2 regions of the Pseudomonas sp. NPDC087598 genome follow, and region 1 is predicted to be linked to the other one. Evidence: riboswitches for the same ligand, from Rfam matches in the RefSeq annotation. Region 1 holds a riboswitch; the other holds the start of a gene.

What was found. Region 1 has a riboswitch for manganese ahead of ACIOWE_RS26155 (TMEM165/GDT1 family protein). Riboswitches for the same ligand answer to the same signal wherever they lie in the genome.
Region 2: it holds a riboswitch for manganese, as region 1 does, so the genes downstream of both, mntP (manganese efflux pump MntP) here and ACIOWE_RS26155 (TMEM165/GDT1 family protein) in region 1, are expected to answer to the same signal.

What each region holds. Positions count from the first base shown of each region.
Region 1 is NZ_JBIUWQ010000069.1:2,382-6,556, forward strand. It holds gene ACIOWE_RS26150 (M48 family metallopeptidase) at 153-971, shown strand; gene ACIOWE_RS26155 (TMEM165/GDT1 family protein) at 1,094-1,678, opposite strand; yybP-ykoY riboswitch at 1,768-1,890, opposite strand; gene ACIOWE_RS26160 (methyltransferase) at 1,942-2,940, opposite strand; gene ACIOWE_RS26165 (2-hydroxyacid dehydrogenase) at 2,973-3,938, opposite strand.
Region 2 is NZ_JBIUWQ010000007.1:5,317-9,491, reverse strand. It holds gene ACIOWE_RS05955 (DUF72 domain-containing protein) at 105-854, shown strand; partial or broken gene ACIOWE_RS05950 (short-chain dehydrogenase) at 814-924, opposite strand; gene mntP (manganese efflux pump MntP) at 947-1,510, opposite strand; yybP-ykoY riboswitch at 1,515-1,687, opposite strand; gene ACIOWE_RS05940 (ATP-binding protein) at 1,901-3,280, opposite strand; gene ACIOWE_RS05935 (response regulator) at 3,277-3,939, opposite strand; gene ACIOWE_RS05930 (PepSY domain-containing protein) at 4,110-4,175, shown strand, end outside.

The sequences.
Region 1 (4,175 bases):
GACGCAGTGGCAGAGGGCCTGGCGCTCGGTATGAATCTTTTACGACAGCAGCGGTGGGAAGCGTCTGAAAGTCGCTGCAATACGTCCGTTGTATCTGGCGCCGATACAATTACCCGCCTAGGATACGCGGCAGGTTTTCAGGGAGCTTTTGAATGAACAAGACATTGGTTGTAAGTGCACTGAGCGCAGCGCTGTTGCTGGCCGGTTGTCAGTCGGTCAACACCACCAGCGGCGGCGCCGTCGGTGTCGAGCGCAAGCAGTACATGTTCAGCATGCTGTCCTCGCAAGAGGTCGACCAGATGTATGCCCAGTCGTATCAGAAGACCGTTGGCGAGGCGTCCGGCAAGGGCGTGCTGGACAAGACCAGCAGCGATGCCAAACGGGTTCAGGCAATTGCCGACCGGTTGATCGCCCAAGCGCCGAATTTCCGCCCGGATGCGGCGCAGTGGAAGTGGGAAGTCAATCTGATCAAGAGCGACGAACTCAACGCCAACTGCGGTCCTGGCGGCAAGATCATTTTCTACACCGGGCTGATCGACAGCCTGAAACTCACCGACGATGAAATCGCCGCGGTGATGGGCCATGAAATCGCCCACGCCTTGCGCGAGCACGGTCGTGAAGCGATGTCCAAGGCTTACGGTATCGAGATGGCCAAGCAGGGCGCGGGTGCGTTGCTCGGTCTGGGGCAGGACAGTCTGGCGCTGGCCGACACCGTGGCCAACTACGGCATGACACTGCCGAACAGCCGTGCCAATGAAAACGAAGCTGACCTGATCGGTCTGGAACTGGCTGCTCGCGCCGGGTACAACCCGAACGCGGCGATCACGCTGTGGAACAAGATGAGCAAGGCTTCGGAAGGTTCGCCGCCTGAGTTCATGAGCACTCACCCGGCATCGACCAGCCGGATCGCCTCATTGCAGGCAGCGATTCCGAAGGTCATGCCGCTGTACGAAAAAGCTCCGAAGTCCTGATGGGTTTCAGAGCTGCTGATGGCCCCTTCGCGAGCAGGCTCGCTCCCACCTTTGGAATGCATTCCACTGTGGGAGCGAGCCTGCTCGCGAAGAACGATAACTCGGTCTACCGACTTACGCCGTTAAACCCAGCCACTGCTCTGCATCGCCTTGTACACCGCAGCGATCGCCAGAATCAGGAATGCCGAAGCCGCCAGGCGACGGATCAAGGTCAGCGGCAATTTGTCCGCGGCAAAGTTACCCGCTAACACCACCGGCACGTTGGCAATCAACATGCCCGCCGTCGTACCGATAATCACCAGCCAGAGTTCCGGGTATTGCGCGGCGAGCATCACTGTCGCGACCTGTGTCTTGTCACCCATTTCAGCCAGGAAGAACGCAATCAGCGTGGTCAGGAACGGCCCGAATTTGCGTGCGGTGCTGGTTTCATCGTCGTCCATCTTGTCTGGCACCAGCGTCCACAACGCCGTGGCCGTGAAGCTCGCGGCGAGAATCCAGTGCAGAACGGAGTCTGAGAAGAAGCTGCCGAACCAGGCGCCGACCGCACCGGCTGCTGCGTGGTTGGCCAGGGTCGCGGCGACAATACCGGCAATGATCGGCCAGGGTTTGCGGAAGCGAGCGGCGAGAATCAGCGCGAGCAGTTGCGTCTTGTCGCCGATTTCGGCCAAGGCAACGATTGCGGTGGGAACGAGTAACGAGTCCAGCATCAGGATTTTCCTAAGGGGCGGGTCGACACGGCTATGACACGTACAGCCTTCCCGCCCCGGGTAAGGTGTGCGTGTCATAGGTCTTGTCAAACCCAGCGATCCGTCTGGTGCGGACGCTTGGGTCGCATACGCCATGATCTGAGGATCAAGTATGTTGACGTATGCCGGACGAGCATAGCGCTCGTGGGAGACTACTCCCCTAGGACGGAGCGGATTCTGCCTAGGCAAATCCGATAGAGCAAGCCTCTTTTTGAAAACAAACCTCAGCCACGCTTGGCCCGGTAAATCCGGAAACCGTTGCCTTCAGCCTTGATCGCACAGACCCCGAGATGCTCTTCGATCAGCGGTTGATACTTCAGGAAACTGTTCGCCACCAAGCGTAGTTCGCCACCGTTTTTCAGATGTTTAGCCGCTTTTCGCAGCAAGTTCTCGGTTGCGAAATAATCGGTGTGCACGCCGACATGGAATGGCGGGTTGCTCAGAATGGCGCTCAAGCCCATCGGCGCCGCATCGATTCCGTCACCGGTCAGTACGTCGGCTTCCAGACCGTTGGCAGCCAATGTCAGACGGCTGCTGGCGGCGGCGAATGCGTCGACATCGAGCAACGTGACTTGATTGTGCGGGTAGCGACGTTTGACCGCCGCGCCCAACACCCCGGCGCCACAGCCGAAGTCGAGCAGATGACCGCTCGGCAGTTTGTCCAGATGCTCCAGCAGCAGCGCACTGCCGCGATCCAGTCGGCCGTGGCTGAACACCCCCGGCAGGCTGATGACTTTCAGCGCACCTTCAGCCAGTGGCAGCTCATAAGTCTGCGCCAGACTGTCCAGCGATTTCGCTTCAGGCGCATTGGCTACTGTGACTTGCCACAGTTGGCAGTGGCGTGCGCTGTCGAGCTTGCGTGGCTTGCCGAACGGGTTGAGCTGCTTGGATGCGCCTTCGATGCCGCTGCGTTTTTCTCCGACCAGAAACACTTCGCGTCCGGCCAGACGCGCAGCCACCGCGTTGAGGATGTAATCGGTCAGGTCCTTGGATTTGGGCAAAAACACCACGGCGCTGTCGAACTCGCGCTCTGGAATGTTCACGCCAAAATGGCTGCGACCTTCGAAACGCGCATCGAGGGCGACTTGATCGCCTGCGTGCCAGCACCAACCGAAGGCGTTGGGCAGGCGCCCGAGCAAATCATCGGCGGGCAAACCGGCCAGCAACAACGAACCCTGGAATAACTCGGCCTGACGAAGCAGTACTTCACTGCGCGGATCCATAACTGCTCCTCAAAAAAAAGTGCCGCAGTTTATCAACTGACGACCCGCAGCGCCTTACCGCTGAAGAACGCCTGGGCGTTTTCGGTCAATTGACCGACGATACGTTGCCGCGCTTCAACACTGCCCCAAGCGTTGTGCGGGGTGACAATGAGGCGCGGGATGTCGGCGGCCAGCAGCGGATTGCCCTGGGTGGGTGGCTCGACGCTGAGCACATCGGTGGCGGCGCCGCCGAGATGGCCGCCGCGCAGGGCATCGGCCAGCGCCTGTTCGTCGATCAATCCGCCCCGGGCAGTGTTGACCACGAACGCTCCGGGTTTCATCGAGGCCAGTTCGCGGGCGCCGATGAAGTGACGGGTGTGTTCGTTGAGCGGGCAGTGCAGAGTCAGGGCATCGATCTGCGGCAGCAGTTGATCCAGCGGCAGACGATCCGCTCGGGCCGGACGCCCCGGAATCTGGCCGAGTAATACGCGCATGCCGAACGCTTCAGCCAAGCGTGCGACGGCGCCGCCGAGCTCGCCATGACCGAGCAGACCGAGGGTTTTGCCTTCGAGTTCGACAATCGGGTAATCGAGCAGGCAGAACTGTTTCGCCTGCTGCCAGCGACCTTCGCCGACGGCTTTCTGGTAGTCGGCCAAGCGGGTTGCGAGGTTGAGCAGCAGCATGATCGTGTGTTGCGCCACCGATGGCGTGCCGTAACCCTGGCAGTTGCACACCGTGATGCCGTGGGCGCGGGCGGCCGCGAGGTCGACGTTGTTGGTGCCGGTGGCGGTGATCAGGATCAGCTTCAAGTCCGGGTTGGCAGCCATCGCAGCGGCGTCGATCAGGATCTTGTTGGAGATCGCAACGGTTGCGCCGTGCAGGCGTTCGGTGACTTGTTCTGGCAAGGTCTGGGCGAACAGTTGCAGGTCGCTGAAGCAGGCGCGCAACGGGCTGAGGTCAAGATCGCCAAGATCCAGCGAAGGGTGATCGAGGAATACGGCGCGGCGCGGGTTCGTCATCAACTGTACCTTTTGTGCTTTGAACGGAAGGCGTAATCTGCCGAGCCTACCAGATGAAACAAAACGTTACGTGCTGGTCGAACTCCACCGATATGTTGCAGGTGAGTGCAGACTCTGTGGCGAGGGAGCTTGCTCCCGCTGGAGGGCGAAGCCGTCCCAATCAGGACGCTCGAGTTTTTTCAGAAGTACTGCGACATCCGGTTTTACGACTGCTGCGCAGCCGAGCGGGAGCAAGCT
Region 2 (4,175 bases), on a different contig from region 1:
AACCGTGTAGGAGCTGCCGCAGGCTGCGATCTTTTGATCTTGAAAAAACAACATCAAAAGATCGCAGCCTGCGGCAGCTCCTACATTGCAATGGAGGCAGACAATTGATTTTCATCGGTTGTGCAGGTTGGAGTCTTGCGCGTGAGCATTGGCCGGTATTCCCGGCTGACGGCACGCATTTGCAGCGTTATGCCACGCAGTTCAACAGCGTCGAAATCAACAGCTCGTTCTATCGCCCGCATCGCCGACAAACCTACGAACGCTGGGCAGATTCGGTGCCGGACGGTTTTGCTTTTTCAGTGAAGATGCCCAAACACATCACCCATGAACGGCGCCTTGCCGGCAGTGAGGCGACGGTGGATGAATTCCTTGGGCAGTGCAGCGGATTAGGCGATCGCCTGGGCTGCCTGCTGGTGCAGTTACCGCCGTCGCTGGCGTTTGATGCCGCTGTTGCCGAAGGTTTTTTCAGCGCATTGCGCCAGCGTTTCGCCGGGCCAGTGGTGCTGGAACCGCGACATGAGTCGTGGGTCAGCGCCGAGCCGCTATTGATCAAGTATCAAGTCAGTCAAGCGGCGGTTGACCCCTCACGTATCAGCAATGACGCTTCACCGAGAGGCTGGCAGGGCACGAAATATTGGCGCTTGCACGGTTCGCCGCGCATCTACCACAGCGCCTACGATTTGCCCTACCTGCAACAACTCGCGCAAGCGTTGCAGGTCGCGACAGAGCAGGGCGTCGCCACTTGGTGCATTTTCGACAACACCGCCAGCGGCGCCGCGATCGGCAACGCGTTGAGCCTGGCAAAAGAGCTGGTTATTGCGACGCCAGATCGCCGTACCAGTACGCCGCTGTAACGCCGCCATCCATCAGGAAATCGCTGCCTGTCACAGGCCCCGATTCATGAATCAACTCAGCCGAGACCGAGCTAGCCAAGGCTCGCGCTGAGTCAGACCGACAGATGCTCATACAGAATCGTCGCACCGACGATCATCAACACCACGCCACCGACGATTTCCGCACGTTTGCCGACCACCGCACCCAGCACGCGGCCGAGCATCACGCCAATGGTCACCATGGTCATGGTTGCCATACCAATCGCGGCGGCCGCCACCCAGATGTTGACGTCGACAAACGCCAGGCCCACGCCAACGGCAAGTGCATCGATGCTGGTGGCAAACGCGGTGACGGCGAGAATCAGAAATGAGTGCTGGCCGGGTTTTTCCTCTTCCTCATCTTCATGCTTCAGACCGTTGTAGATCATGTGCAGACCGAGGATCACCAGCAAGGTGAATGCGATCCAGTGATCCCATTCGGCAACCCAGCGCGTGGCGGCCTGGCCGATAAGCCAGCCGATGATGGGGGTGATGGCTTCGATGACACCGAAGATCAGACCGGTGCGCAGGGCTTCGCTCAGACGTGGTTTGTGCAGGCTGGAGCCTTTGCCGATGGCGGCGGCGAACGCATCCGTGGACATTGCAAGGGCGAGGAATATGAGGGAAACAGGATTCACGGCAACACTTCCAGTCGGGCTATGAGTCAACGACACAACCACACGCCCGACTTTAGGCATGGATGTGTCGTCGGTCTCACCAACCAAAAGGTGTTCGTACCACGGCAGGTTGCCGAGAATGTTGATACGAACGCTTCCGAGTGACTCGGAAACAGGCTACTCCCCAACGAGGACGGCGATCTTAAGCGGACAGAAATGAAAATTTTGTCAAAACACCCTGAATTGAAAAATCAGGTCAAAAGAGGCTTGCTTGAGTTGATATCTGCCTGTGATTAACTGTGGCGAGGGAGCTTGCTCCCGCTGGACTGCGCAGCAGGCCCCGCTTTTTTATGAAGAGCGAGGGCCGCTTCGCGACCCAGCGGGAGCAAGCTCCCTCGCCACAGGCCAGACTTAATTGCTTGGCAGGGTCTGATTAATCCGCAGCTCCGCACACAAGCCACCTTCCGGCAGGTTGTACAGCTTTAGCGTGCTACCGATCTTGCTGACGATCATCTGCACAATCGCCAACCCGAGCCCGGCGCCATTGGCGTGGCCGTGGCTGTAAAAGCGCTCGAACAGTCGTGCGTAATCCTCTTCATTGATCCCGGGGCCGGCATCTTCGACGCTGATGTGCACGGCGCCGGATGCTTGTGGCTGCACCTGGACCCGCACCTCGCTGCCCGGCGGGGCGAAGTTCAGCGCATTGGTCAGCAGGTTTTGCAAGGCGATCGCCAGTGCAACGGGGTCGGTTTCCACCGGGCAGTGGTGGTCGCTGTCGAGGATCAGTTCGACGTTTTTTTCCAGTGCCAACGGGGTCAGTTCCGCCAGTTCCTCGCGCACCAGTGCAGTCAATTCCACCGGGTAGTTTTGCGGATGGGCCAGACGCGGTTCGATCCGCGCCATAGTCAGTAGCTGACTGGCAATACGCGTGGCGCGGTCGACGCCGCTGAGGAGAAACTCCAGCGCCTCTTCACGTTGTTGCGGCGTGCCGGCCAGTTGCGCGTTTTGCGCGTGGATTCGCAGAATGGCCAACGGTGTACGCAGTTCATGAGCGGCATCGGCAATGAAACGCCGCTCGCGGGCCAGCAGATTGTCGATCTGCTGCAACAGCCGGTTGAGCGCCGTTTGCATCGGTTCAAGATCGTGGGGCAGGGGGCTGAGGTTAAGCGGTTTCAGGGTTTCGGTGTCGCGCCCGCGAATGCTCTGCGCCATGGCGCGCAGCGGTTGCAGGCCCCAGCCGATGGTCAGCCAGATCAACACGGCCAGCAGCGGCACACCGATCACGCTGGGCCACACGGTATGGCCGACGATGCGCTCGATCAGGTCCTGACGAATGTCATCACGCTCACCGACCCAGATCAGCAGGCCTTGCCGGCTATCCTTGAGCAGGAAGGCGCACCAGTCGCGGCCGTTTTCCATCAAGTCGTGAGAGCCGAGGGTCGTCGGCGGCGCTGCCAGTTCCGGAGCCTCGGCCGAGCGCATCAGCAACTGGCCGTCGCTGCGCCAGACCTGAAACGTCAAGCGCGTTTCATACGGATGTGCGGCCTCGCCATCGCCGACCCGGCTCATGGCTTCGTCGAACGCCTGATGCAGCCGGTCCCAGTCGTTGTCCCCCGGCGCACGTTGCGCGAGGACACCCTGCAACAGACGCGCACTTTGCGCGAGTTGCGCGTCATAGACCTCCTCGATTTCATGGTGACTGTCGCGCAGCACCAGCCAACTGATCAGCACATCGCCGATCAGTACCAGAATCAACACCGGCACCAGTATGCGTGCGCGTATGGAAATCATGGCTTGAGCTCCACGACATAACCAACGCCGCGTACCGTGCGGATCAGCTCATTGGAAAGTTTCTTGCGCAGGTTATGGATCAACACTTCGAGGGTGTTGCTTTCGACCCGTTCCTGCCAACCGTAAAGCGCCCGCGACAAGCGTTCGCGGGTGACGACTTTGCCGGGGCGAACCATCAGTTGATGCAGCAGTTGGTACTCCATCGGCGTCACCACCACGTCGTCGCCGTGCCAGGTCACTTGCTGGCTGACCGGATCAAGGCAAACGCCGGCGTGTTCCAGCAACGGTTGCGCACGGCCCTGGCTGCGCCGCAACAAGGCACGGATGCGAGCCTTCAATTCGTCGACATCGAACGGCTTGATCAAGTAGTCATCGGCACCGGCATCCAGCCCGGCAATACGCTCGGCGGTGCCGTCGCGGGCGGTAAGGATCAACACCGGCAGATCCTGCTGTTCGCCACGCAATTGTTGCAGCAGCGCCAGACCGTCGAGCCGTGGCAGACCGAGATCGAGCAACAGCAGGTCAAAACTTTCGCTGCGCAAGGCATGCAAGGCGCTGACCCCGTCCTGCAACCAGTCGAGGGTGTAGCCTTCGTTGCTCAATGCAACGCGGATGCCTTGCCCGAGGGCACGATCATCTTCGACCAGAAGTAGACGCATGGACGGTTCTCGCTGGGAAACAGGACGTTTGATCGGCGGCATCATGCCGCTGCGCAGCGAGTCGTGGCAGTCGAGCCGACGGGAAAGATGTAACGACTCATTGCCAACTAAGCTTTCGCTAAGGTTGCTTTTGCACAGTGAGGCCTTCCTCATCGAGCGAGAGTGTTTCCATGCGCAAACTTCTGCTGTTGTCCCTGATTGTCGCCAGCCCGTTGGCCATTGCCGGCCCGCAATGC